2 linked regions of the Allochromatium vinosum DSM 180 genome follow. The protein of the gene in region 2 interacts with the protein of the main gene of each other region in a pairwise test. Links are inferred from orthologs where the notes say so. Each region holds a gene or a part of one and is shown on either strand. Other genes may lie near its edges.

Region 1 (5,255 bases), 2.5 Mb from region 2 along the record:
CGGCTGACCATTGTTCATGGCCAGGATCAGACTGTCGCTATCGGCCGGGATCGGTTCGCCGGTCTGCGGATCGACCGCGCCGGCCAGGGCGCCCGGTCCCAGATAAGGAACCAGATCGCCATCGGCCAGACCGGCGGCGAGCGTTTCGAGGCTGACTGACATCTTCGTGACTCCATACAAGAATGGTTGTTCACGAAATCAAAGCAAATATCACGCCAGCCAGATCGATTCCGATCAGTCGCGGAATTTACGTCCCGATCCCGGACCGCGCTTGCCGCCATCGTTGCTCTTGCCCGAGCTCGGCCGGCGCGGTGCATAGCCGTCGCGGTCACGGCGCTGGAAGTCGCCTCCGGCGCGCGGTGGCCTGGAATCACGCTCGCGCGGCGGACCCGAGCGGTCACGGCGACCTTCCCAGGCCCCGCCCTGCCCTGCCCCCGCGCTCTCATCGGCGGGCGTGATCCGCAGCGCCTGACCGCGCACATAGACGCGCTTGAGATGCTGGAAGACCTCGTTCGGCATCCCCTTGGGCAGGTCGACGACCGAATGATCGTCGCGGATGTCGATGCGGCCGATATAACGCCCCTCCAGGCCGGATTCGTTGGCGATGGCGCCGACGATCTCGCGCGGACTCACGCCGTGCTGATGACCGACTTCGATGCGGTAGCTGGTCAGATCGGCGTCATCGCGGCGCGGCTGGCCGCGTTCGGGACGCTCCGGACGCTCCGAGCGTTCGGCCCGATCGAAACGCGGCCGGCGTTCGTCGCGATTCCCATCGCGCTCGTCGAAGCGCTCGCGGCGCGGCGGACGATCCTCCCAGCCGCCCTGACGTCGATCGCCATCGCGACCACGTCCGCGCTCGCCGCGTTCGTCGAAGCGCTTGGGCGGGCGCGGCGGATCCTCCTTGACGTTCAACGGCCGCTCGCGCTGATTGAGATAGGCCAGCGCGGCGGCGATGTCCAGCATCTCGATCTCCTGCTCCTGACTGATGCGCGCGAGCAGGCGATAGAAGAAATCCAGATCCTGTTCGGACTGGGCCTTGCGGATCTCGCCGATGAAGCGGTCGATGCGCGACTCGCTGAGTGCGGCGGCCGAGGGCGGCTCCATCGACGGAATCGGACGCCGGATGACGCGCTCGATCGACTTGAGCAGCCCGCGCTCGCGCGGCTCGACCAGCAGGATCGCCCGTCCGGCACGCCCGGCACGTCCGGTGCGACCGATGCGATGCACATAGGCCGAGGGATCGGTCGGGATGTCGTAGTTGACCACATGGCTGATGCGCTCGACATCCAGACCGCGCGCGGCGACATCGGTGGCGACCAGCACATCGAGCTGCCCCTGCTTGAGCCGCTCGACGGTGCGCTCGCGCATCTCCTGGTTCATGTCGCCATTGAGCGGCTCGGCGGCGAAACCATGTGCCTTGAGCTTGTCGGCCAGTTCAGTCGTAGCGTTCTTGGTGCGCACGAAGATCAGCAGCCCGTCGAACGGCTCCAGTTCCATGATGCGGGTGAGCACATCGAGCTTGTGGAAGCGGGTGACGATGCAGTGATGCTGCTCGATGGTATCGACCGTCTCGGAATTGGCGGCGATCTTGACCTCGACCGGATCGACCAGTCGCGTCTGAGCCACGCGCCGGATGGCCGGCGGCATGGTGGCCGAGAACAGCGCGACCTGACGCTCGGCCGGAGCCTGATCGAAGATCCAGTCGATGTCCTCGGCAAAGCCCATGTTGAGCATCTCGTCGGCCTCGTCCAGCACCAGGGCGCGGATCGAGTCCAGCGCCAGGGTGCCGCGACGGATGTGGTCCATGACCCGCCCTGGAGTTCCGACGATCACCTGTGGATTGCGCTTGAGTTGCGAGAGTTGCAGCCCGTAGCCCTGGCCACCATAGATGGGCAGCACGTTAAAGCCCTTGAGATCCGTAGCATAACGCTGGAAGGCTTCGGCGACCTGGAGCGCCAGTTCGCGCGTGGGCGTGAGCACCAGCACCTGCGGCTTGCGCAGATCCGGATCGAGACGGCTGAGCATCGGCAGGGCGAAGGCGGCAGTCTTCCCGGTGCCGGTCTGGGCCTGACCGAGCAGGTCGCGACCGGCGAGCAGATGCGGGATACACTGGCTCTGGATCGCCGTGGGGGATTCGTAGCCGAGGTTCTTGACCGCTTGCGCGATCACGGGTGAAAGACCGAGCGCGTCGAAGCCGACGCTCGTTTCGTCTGGGGTATCCATGATGGAGGGGCCTCTCGGAGGGAGGTAGGGCGAACCCTTGGAGAAGGCCGACCGGCCAGCCTAGAGGGGAGTCGCGGAATAACCGGGTATTATCGACATCTTTCACGCGTCGCGCAAGATCAACATCCAATATTCGCGCGCACTTAACGGACCTGGGCCGCGGGCGATTTTTTATGTTAATTTAATCAAAAACTTAGATGCGAGCAGCCTGTTGATAAGCCTGTGGATAAATTGTGCGCAAAGTGTGCGCAAAAAAATATCGCCATTTCCATGCACATTTTACACACAACTTATCCACAGGCGATGCAGGTTTCAAACCTATGATAAGAAAAGAAAAATTCAACTTATCCACTTATCCACAGGCCCTATAATTACTAACATAAGATATATATCTTAATTAGTTATTAAGGATGCGGCGGTTTAAAATCGCACGATGAACGCTTCTTTCCTGCTCGACTCACTCAACCCGGCCCAACGCGAAGCCGTTTCCGCCGATCCCGGTCATCTGCTGATCCTCGCCGGTGCGGGATCGGGCAAGACACGCGTGCTCGTCCACCGTATCGCCTGGCTACTTCAGGTCCAGCAGGTCCAGCCCTGGTCGATCCTGGCCGTCACCTTCACCAACAAGGCCGCGCGCGAGATGCGCAGTCGACTCGACGAGATGCTCGGCACACCCGTCGGCGGGATGTGGGTCGGTACCTTCCATGGTCTCGCCCATCGCTTTCTGCGCGCGCACTGGCAGGACGCGGGTCTGCCTCAGCAATTCCAGATCCTGGACTCGGACGATCAGCTCCGGCTCATCAAGCGCCTGCTCAAGGAGATGCAGATCGACGAGGCCCGCTGGCCGCCCCGTCAGATCCAGGGCTTCATCAATCGCCAGAAGGATGAAGGACTGCGCCCGCATCATCTGTCCGAGACCGGCGACTTCGTGCAGGACAGGATGATCGCGGTCTATCGCGAATACGAAGCTGCGCGCCTCCGGGCCGGATCGCTCGACTTCGCTGACCTCCTGCTCTGCACGCTGGAGCTGCTGCGCGAGCGGGCAGACATCCTGCACCACTACCAGCAGCGCTTCGCCCACATCCTGGTCGACGAATTCCAGGACACCAACGCCATCCAGTACGCCTGGCTGCGCCTGCTCGCCGGCGGCGACAATCACCTGTTCGCCGTCGGTGACGACGACCAGTCCATCTACGGCTGGCGCGGAGCCAAGGTCGAGAACATCCAGTCGTTTCAGCGGGACTACCCGACGACGCGCACCATCCGGCTGGAACAGAACTATCGCTCCACCGGCAACATCCTGGCTGCGGCCAACGCGCTGATCGCCCACAACCCCGCGCGCTTGGGCAAGAACCTCTGGACCCAGGACAGCGCCGGCGAGCCGATCCGTCGCTATACCGCCTTCAACGAGGTCGACGAGGCGCGCTTCGTCGTCGAGCGCATCCGCCGCTTCGTCCAGGACGGCCATCGGCGCGATGAATGCGCCATCCTCTACCGCACCACGGCCCAATCGCGGCTGTTCGAGGAAGCGCTGATCCAGGCCGGCATCCCCTATCGGGTCTATGGCGGACTGCGCTTCTTCGAGCGCGCCGAGATCCGCGACGCGCTCGCCTATCTGCGTCTGATCGCCAATCCGAACGACGATGCGTCGTTCGAACGGGTGGTGAATCTCCCCACGCGCGGCATCGGCGAGCGCACGGTCGAGCTGGTTCGCGAACAGGCACGCGCGGCCGGCGTCTCGCTGTGGCGCGCGGCCCGTGAGCTCAGCACCAGCGGGGCGCTCAGCCCACGGGCGAGCAATGCACTGCGGGGTTTCCTCGACCTGATCGAGAGCCAGCGCGCTGCACGCGAGGGGCGTGCACTCAGCGAAATCGCCGACCGCGTGATCGAGGCGACCGGACTGATCGAGCACTTCAAGAACAGCAAGGACGGCAAGGGACAGGACCGGATCGAGAACCTGGAGCAGCTCATCGAGACCGTCAGCCGGTTCGAGCAAGATCTGCCCGACGAGGACGGTGATCCGCTCGGCGCCTTCCTGGCCCATGCCGCGCTGGAAGCGGGTGAGGCCGAAGCCGATCCGTTTGAGGACAGCGTGCAGCTCATGACGCTGCATAGCGCCAAGGGGCTGGAGTTTCCGCTGGTCTTCCTGGCCGGACTGGAGGAAGGGCTGTTCCCACACAGCCTTTCGGCCGACGATCCGGCGCGCCTGGAGGAAGAGCGCCGGCTGTGCTATGTCGGCCTGACGCGCGCCATGCGTCAGCTCTATCTCACCCAGGCCGAGAGTCGGCAGCTCTATGGGCGTAAGGAGTGTCCGGGGCCATCGCGTTTCCTGCGCGAGATCCCGCCCGAATTGATCGAGGAAGTCCGTGGCGGCGGTATCACCCGACCGGCGTTTGCAGCCAGGGTGCCGGCCTCCAGGTCCGTAGCCAGTAGTCCGGCCAAGAGCGGCGCGGGCGCCCAAGCGCCCGAAGGCTACCGGCTCGGCCAGCGCGTGCGTCATCCCAAGTTCGGCGAGGGCGTGGTGCTCAACAGCGAGGGACGCGGCGCTCAGGCGCGCATCCAGATCGACTTCAAGGGCGGCGTCGGGACCAAATGGCTGGTGCTGACCTATGCCCGGCTGGAGACGATGTGAGCGTCTGGAGGACGCTCGACGACTACCGGCCATCCGAATAATCCGCGATCTCAAGCGAGATCCGCCCTACAATAGTTCGTTTCATCCATCTCCCACGGCGTTCGTCCCACCATGTCCGAGTCCGCAAGCTTCGAAGATCTGCTCAACGAGTTCGACCAGACCCACCCACAGGCCCAGAAAGGTGAGCCGGCCGTGGGTGACAAGGTCAGCGGCACCCTGATCGCGATCGGCGAGGAATTCGCTTTCGTCGACCTGGGCGCCAAGTCCGAGGGCCGGCTCGATCTGGCCGTGATCCGCGACGCCGAGGGGCAGCTCAAGTACGCCGTCGGCGACACCGTCGAGACCCATGTCACCGGCAAGGACGAAGAGAGCGGCATGCTGCTGCTCGGCAGCCAGCACG
Region 2 (7,552 bases):
GCGGTTGGCGGCAACCGGGATGGTGTTGCGCTTTGGCTGACGACAGTGAGCCGACTCCCGATTCAGCGTGCGCTCCCCCGGCGCCGACGGCTCGGCAACGCTGGCGTCGACGTCTGGGCGGCTGGCTGGTCAACCTCGTCCTGATCGCGGCGATCGTCGTCGGTGTTCAGTGGTGGAAGGGACGGACCCTGGTCACGGGCGAGGCTCCGCCGCTGGTTGGCCGCACGGTGGATGGCACATCGATCGATCTCGCCGACTGGCGCGGGCGGCCGGTGCTGGTGCATTTCTGGGCGACCTGGTGTCCGGTGTGCCGGATCACCGACGGCACCATCGACGCCATCGCCGACGATCACGCCGTCGTCACGGTTGCGCTGCAATCGGGGACGGAGGATGAGATCCGCGCCTACATGCACGAGGCCGGGCAGGATTTCCGGGTCGTCTCGGACCCTGATGGTCGTTTGGCTCGGACCTGGGGCGTGGCGGGTGTGCCGACCAGCTTTGTGATCGATGGCGATGGACGTATTCGCTCGTCGATCGTTGGGGTCGGAACTGGACTGGGGTTACGGCTGCGTCTCTGGCTGGCGGGGCGGTAGTTTCCCCCCTCTCCCGCGAGGGGAGAGGGGCGTTCGGTCGCCTCTCAGCGCTTCTTCGGCGGCATCAGGTCCGTGATGGAGCCATGCGCCATCTCGGCGGCGAGTCCGATGGTCTCGCACAGGGTCGGATGCGGGTGGATGGTCAGACCGATGTCTTCCATGTCGGCGCCCATCTCCAGCGCCAGCACCGCCTCGCCGATCAGCTCACCGGCGTTGGGGCCGACGATGCCGGCGCCTAGGATGCGCTTGGTCTCGGGATCGAACAGCAGCTTGGTCATACCCTCGTCGCGATGGATGCCGAGCGCGCGTCCGCTCGCCGCCCAGGGGAAGACGCCCTTCTCGTAGGGGATGCCGTCGGCCTTGGCCTGGGTCTCGGTCAGGCCCATCCAGGCGACCTCGGGATCGGTGTAGGCGACCGAAGGGATGGTCAGCGGGTCGAACAGCGACGGCTGTCCGGCGATGACCTCGGCGGCGACCTTGGCCTCGTGCGTGGCCTTGTGCGCGAGCATCGGGCCGCCGACCACGTCACCGATGGCGAAGATGTGCGGGACATTGGTGCGCTGGTGCTGGTCGACCTTGATGAAACCGTGCTGGTCGACCGTCACGCCCGCCGCCTCGGCGTCGATGAGCTTGCCGTTTGGCAGGCGACCGACCGCGACCAGCACCTTGTCGTAGAGTTCGGTGCCCGGATGCTTGCCCTCGAACACGACCTTGATGCCCTCGGGTCCGGCGCTCATGCTGGCGACCTTGGTTTCGAGCCAGATGTTCTCGTAGCGCTTCTTGATGATCTTCTCGACCGCCTTGACCAGATCCGGGTCGCAGCCGGGCATGAGCTGATTCTTCAGCTCGACCACGTCGATACGCGAACCGAGGGCGCTGTAGACGCTCGCCATCTCCAGACCGATGATGCCGCCGCCGACGATCAGCAGCCGATCCGGCACGTCGGCCAGGGCCAGGGCGTCGGTCGAGTCCATGACGCGCGAATCCTCGTGCGGGAAGCCGGGGATCTTCATCGGCGAGGAACCGCAGGCGATGATGGCCTGATCGAAGCGCACCCGTACACGCCCTTCCTTGGTCTCGACGCCGATCCGGTTGGGCGACTCGAAGCGCCCGGCGCCCTGGACGACCTGGACGTTGCGCTGCTTGGCGAGCGCCGTCAGCCCGCCGGTGAGCTTGGCGACCACCTTGTCCTTGCCGGCACGCATCTTGGCCAGGTCGACCTCCGGCTCGCCGTAGGTCACGCCCATGACGCCGAGCGTCTTGACCTCTTCCATGATGGCGGCCGTGTGCAGCAGTGCCTTCGACGGGATGCAGCCGACGTTGAGACAGACGCCGCCGAGCGTCGGATAGCGCTCGATCAGGACGACCTTCTTGCCCAGATCGGCGGCGCGGAAGGCGGCCGTGTATCCGCCGGGGCCGGCGCCGAGCACCACGACCTCGGTCACGATCTCCTGGACGGCTGTGGTCTCGGCGGCCAGTTCGGCGTCGTCATCGGACGCCCTGTCGTCGCTCTCGTCAACCGACGCGGAGGCGACGTCGAGCGTCAGGATCGGATCGCCCTGCGAGATCAGATCGCCGATCTTGACGTTCACGGCCTTCACGACTCCGGCCCGGGGCGATGGAATCTCCATGCTGGCCTTGTCGCTCTCGACTGTTACCAGTGACGTCTCCGGCTCGATCCGATCACCGGGGACGACCAGGATCTCGACGATCTGCACGTCCTTGAAATCTCCGATGTCCGGAACCTTGACCTCGATGATGGTGCTCATGGTGGGGCTTCTCTCACGGGCGCCACAGGCGCTGACAATCGTTATGGGATAAGACCCGCCATCCTATCAGATCAGCAAGCGTCGGATGTCACCGAGCAGTTCGCGCAGCAGGCTGGTGAAGCGTGCCCCGTCGGCGCCGTCGACCACGCGATGGTCGTAGGACAGCGACAGCGGCAGCATCCGGCGCGGCACGAACTCGCGCCCGTTCCACACCGGCTTCATCTCGGCACGCGAGACGCCGAGGATGGCGACCTCGGGCGCGTTGACGATGGGGGTGAAGGCGGTTCCGCCGACGCCGCCGAGACTGGAGATCGAGAAGCAGCCGCCCTGCATGTCGCCCGGCAGCAGCTTGCCGTCGCGCGCCTTGGCGCTGAGATCCGCCAGTTCGGTGGCGAGCTGGTGCAGACCCTTCCGGTCGACATCGCGCACCACCGGGACGACCAGACCGTTCGGCGTGTCGACCGCGACGCCGATATGGGTGTAGTGCTTGTGGACCAGGCTCTCGCCATCCGGCGTCAGGGACGCCTTGAGCACGGGCATCCGGGCCAGTGCCGTTGCCACGGCCTTGAGCAGGAAGGGCAGGAGGGTCAGCTTGACGCCCGCCTTGGCCGAGTCATCCTTCTGGGTCTGGCGGAAGGCTTCCAGATCGGTGATATCGGCTTCGTCGAACTGGGTGACATGCGGAATACCGATCCAGCAGCGGTGCAGATGCCGACCGCTGAGCTTGCGGATGCGCGGCAGTTCCCGGATCTCGGTCGGGCCGAAGCGGCTGAAATCGACCTCGGGCGTGCTCGGGAGCTGGAAGACGCCCGCCGTGCCCGGCTCGATCGCCGCACTGCCGCCCTGGGCCAGGGTCTGCTTGACATAGCCCTGGACGTCGTCCTTGACGATGCGACCCTTGGGGCCGGAGCCTTTCACCCGCGCCAGATCCACGCCCAGCTCACGCGCAAAGCGGCGCACGGCAGGACTCGCATGAGCCTTGCGGCCGCGGGCGATGGCGGTCATGTCCTCGGGGCGCGGGCGCACCGGAGCCTGACGGCGCTCGGTCTCGCCGGGGGCGCGGCGCGGTGGTTCCGATTCGGCCGCCGGTTCGGATCGCGACTCGGGTTCGGGGGTAGCCCCGGTCATGTTCGTAGGTGCGGCTTCAGCCGCACTCTCCGCCGATGCGGCTGAAGCCACACCTACGACCGGACTCGTCTCGTTCCGGGTTTGGTTCGACCCAGAGGTCTCGACCCGCATCAGCCGATCACCCTGACTGACGCGATCGCCGGTCTTGACCAGAACCTCCTGAACCAGCCCGCCAAGGGGGGCCGGAACCTCGATGGTCGCCTTGTCGCTTTCGAGGGTCAGAATGGATTGTTCGGCTTCGATCCGGTCGCCGGGAGCGACCAGGATCTCGATGATCTCGACACCGGAAAAATCGCCGATGTCGGGCAAGAGGATTTCTTCGAGGCTTGACACGCGCAATACTCCTTAAAACCTGTTGACCAGTCGGCTCAGACGTTCACGGGGTTGGGCTTGTCCGGATCGATGCGGTATTTGGCGATGGCGTCCGTCACCATCGATACTGGCACCGTGCCCTCGTCGGCGAGCGCCTTGAGTGCGGCGAGCGCGACCTGATGACGGTCGACCTCGAAGAACTTTCTGAGCTGACGGCGCATGTCGCTGCGCCCGAAGCCGTCGGTGCCGAGCGTCACATAGCGGCGCGGCACATAGGGCCGGATCTGATCGGCCTGGAGCCGCATGTAGTCGGTCGCGGCGACGATGGGACCGTGCGTGTCGCCGAGCTGGGATTCGACCCAGGTGACGCGCGCGGTCCGGTCGGGATGGAGCCGGTTCCAGCGCTCGATCTCGATGCCCTCGCGGCGCAGTTCGTTGAAGCTGGTGACGCTCCAGACGGTCGAACCGATGCCGAAATCCTGCTCCAGCAACTCGGCCGCCGCCAGCACCTCGCGCAGGATGCTGCCCGAGCCGAGCAACTGGACCCGAGGCTCGCCGTCGGTGCCGTGCCGGACCGGATGCATCCCCTTGAGGATGCCCTCCGCACAGCCCTCGGGCATCGGCGGCTGGACGTAGTTCTCGTTCATCGCGGTGATGTAGTAGAAGACGTTCTCCTTGTCCTCATACATCCGCCGCAGACCGTCCTGGACGATCACCGCCAGCTCATAGGCATAGGCCGGGTCGTAGGCCACACAGTTCGGAATGGTCGAGGCCAGCAGCAGACTGTGGCCGTCCTGATGCTGCAAGCCTTCGCCCGCCAGCGTGGTGCGCCCGGCCGTGCCGCCGATCAGGAAGCCGCGCGCACGCATGTCGCCCGCCGCCCAGGCCAGATCGCCGATGCGCTGGAAGCCGAACATCGAGTAATAGATATAGAAGGGGATCATGCTCTGGCCATGATTGGCGTAAGCCGTGGCCGCCGCGATCCAGGACGACATGGCTCCGGCCTCGTTGATGCCCTCTTGCAGGATCTGGCCCTTCTTGTCCTCGCGGTAGTACATCACCTGATCGGAATCGACCGGCTCATAGAGCTGGCCCTGCGAGGCATAGATCCCGAGCTGACGGAACATGCCCTCCATCCCGAAGGTGCGCGCCTCGTCCGGGACGATGGGCACCACGTACTGGCCGATCTGCTTGTCGCGCACCAGGAGCGTGAGCAGACGCACGAAGGCCATGGTGGTCGACATCTCCTTGTCGCCGCTACCCTCCAGCAACGACTTGAAGACATCGAGCGCCGGTACCTGAAGCGCCGGGGCCTCGTCGCGCCGCGCCGGCAGGAAACCGCCGAGCCGTTCGCGCCGTGCGTGCAGATACTGACTCTCGGCGCTGTCCGGCGCCGGCTTGTAGAAGGGCGTGGCGTCGATCTGATCGTCCGAGATCGGGATGTTGAAGCGGTCGCGGAAGGCCCGCAGCGCCGTCTCGCCCATCTTCTTCTGCGAGTGGGTGATGTTCATGCCCTCGCCGGCCACACCCATGCCATAGCCCTTGACCGTCTTGGCCAGGATTACGGTCGGCTTGCCGGTGCAGTTCATGGCGGCGGCATAGGCATTGAAGACCTTGATCGGATCATGGCCGCCGCGATTGAGCCGCCAGATGTCCTCGTCCGACATGTTGGCGACCATCGCCTTGAGTTCATCGTACTTGCCGAAGAAGTGCTCGCGGGTGTAGGCGCCGCCCTTGGCCTTGTACGCCTGATAGTCGCCGTCGAGACATTCCTCCATGCGCTTGAGCATCAGGCCGAGCTTGTCGCGCGCGAACAGCGGATCCCAGTAACGCCCCCAGACCACCTTGATGACGTTCCAGCCCGCGCCCCGGAACACGGCTTCCAGCTCCTGGATGATCTTGCCGTTGCCGCGCACCGGCCCGTCGAGCCGTTGCAGGTTACAGTTGACCACGAAGACGAGGTTGTCGAGCCGCTCACGCGCCGCCAGCGAGATCGCGCCCAGGGATTCCGGCTCGTCCATCTCGCCGTCGCCGAGGAAGGCCCAGACCTTGCGCCCGCTGGTATTCACCAGTCCGCAATCGCGCAGATAGTGCATGAAGCGCGCCTGGTAGATGGCCATCAGCGGTCCGAGTCCCATCGAGACCGTGGGGAACTGCCAGAAACCGGGCATCAGCCAGGGATGCGGATAGGACGACAGGCCATGGCCATCGACCTCCTGGCGGAAATGATGGAGCTGTTCCTCGCTGATCCGGCCTTCGAGAAAGGCGCGGGCATAGATACCGGGCGCGCTGTGACCCTGGAAGAACACCAGATCCCCGCCATGATCCTTGGTACGCGCGTGCAGGAAGTGGTTGTAGGCGACATCGATCAGGGTCGCCGAGGAGGCGAAGCTGGAGATGTGTCCGCCCAGCTCGGTCGAGAGCCGATTGGCCTGGACCACCATCGCCATGGCATTCCAGCGCACCAGCGAGCGGATGCGCCGCTCCAGCGCCAGATCGCCCGGAAAGGGCTGCTCGGCCTGGACCGGGATGGTGTTCAGATAGGCGGTGTTGGCGCTGTAGGGCAGATAGGCGCCCGAGCGCCGGGCCTTGTCGATCAGGCGTTCGAGCAGGAAATGAGCGCGCTCGACGCCCTCGTTCTCCAGTACGGCCTCGAGCGAGTCGAGCCATTCCTGAGTCTCTTGCGGATCGATATCGGGCTTATGGGTCATGTCGCTTCCAGGGAGACGTTAGAGACGATGTCGGTTGGACAAGGTCGCGAGTATACCTGGATCGACAATTTATTAAATACTCAGGATTCGATTGCGCAATGCACGAGTGGCATGACCGGCATCCACGGCCCACCGAATCGGCCGCGACTCAGCCCGTTGGACGCAGTAGCCTCAGAACCGCCTCGCACACCTCGGGGATGACTCGGGCGACTTCCGGACTCAGTCCGGGCGACCAGTCGATCGCCGCCGGCTGGATGCCCAGGATGAGGATCTCGGGTGGCAGGAGGCCCAGCGCCTCGCCCAGCGTCAGCGCTTCGGCCAGACCGGCCGCATGCAGATTGCCGCGAAGCTGGGGGTCGAGTCCGCGCACGGACTCCGGGGTCAGACAGCGCCAGACGCCGGGCGGCTCGCCCATGTCGGCGGCATCCAGGATGATGACCCGGTCGTGCCCCTGGAGTCTGAGGACGAGATCAAGACCAGGGGTGCCACCGTCCAGCAGGGTCACGTCGGGCGGCAGGTTTGGCAGGGCTTCGAGGACAGCGGCCCCGATGCCGTCGTCGCCGCGCAACGGATTGCCCAGCGCCAGGATGAGGGTTGTCATGTGAGGGGTCTCGACCGCGCGCCCCGGACGAACCGGGGAACGCGGATCGGGGTGGATCAGACGAAGCGGACGTTCAGCATGTGGGTCGAGCAGGAGATGCAGGGGTCATAGGCCCGCACCAGCATCTCGAGGGCCAGCGTGATGTCTTCCTGACTGCGGTCCAGAATGGTCGGCACCAGCGCCCGCATGTCCAGCTCGATGTTGGCCAGATTCTGGCCGGTCGGGATGACGCAGTTGGCGCCGACGATCGCCCCGTCCTCGATCTGGTAGTGGTGGAAGAGGGTGCCGCGCGGCACCTCGGCGGCCCCCACGCCCTCGCCGGTCAGCCGGGTCGGCGCGGCCGGCTCCTCGTGCCGGATGCCCATCTCAAGCAACTGGTCGATGAGCAGGATCGCGTCCTCGGTGCAGTGCACCACCTCGACGGCCTGTGCCGCCGCG

What was found. The genes of interacting proteins can lie anywhere in the genome.
Region 1: the proteins of lpdA (region 2) and uvrD interact in binary tests that used the Escherichia coli proteins (3 or more experiments, as listed by UniProt). The link is inferred for Allochromatium vinosum DSM 180 from one-to-one orthologs.

Annotation. Positions count from the first base shown.
Region 1 is NC_013851.1:3,427,237-3,432,491, forward strand. The notes cover bases 2,322-5,255. They hold uvrD (DNA helicase II), read left to right. Parts: upstream 2,322-2,656; coding sequence 2,657-4,855; downstream 4,856-5,255. Other genes in these bases: rpsA (30S ribosomal protein S1), read left to right, coding at 4,967-5,255. Also shown: ALVIN_RS15190 (SIR2 family protein), read right to left, coding at 1-162; ALVIN_RS15195 (DEAD/DEAH box helicase), read right to left, coding at 235-2,223. UniProt on the Escherichia coli protein: A helicase with DNA-dependent ATPase activity. Unwinds DNA duplexes with 3'-5' polarity. Translocates on single-stranded DNA with 3'-5' polarity. Initiates unwinding more efficiently from a nicked substrate than double-stranded DNA.
Region 2 is NC_013851.1:927,871-935,422, forward strand. The notes cover bases 1-2,908. They hold lpdA (dihydrolipoyl dehydrogenase), read right to left. Parts: upstream 2,363-2,908; coding sequence 638-2,362; downstream 1-637. Other genes in these bases: ppx (exopolyphosphatase), read left to right, coding at 1-40; ALVIN_RS03980 (protein disulfide oxidoreductase), read left to right, coding at 33-593; aceF (dihydrolipoyllysine-residue acetyltransferase), read right to left, coding at 2,429-2,908. In the rest of the region: more of aceF, read right to left, coding at 2,909-3,823; aceE (pyruvate dehydrogenase (acetyl-transferring), homodimeric type), read right to left, coding at 3,859-6,513; ALVIN_RS04000 (hydrogenase maturation protease), read right to left, coding at 6,662-7,114; ALVIN_RS04005 (Ni/Fe hydrogenase subunit alpha), read right to left, coding at 7,171-7,552. UniProt on the Escherichia coli protein: Lipoamide dehydrogenase is a component of the glycine cleavage system as well as of the alpha-ketoacid dehydrogenase complexes.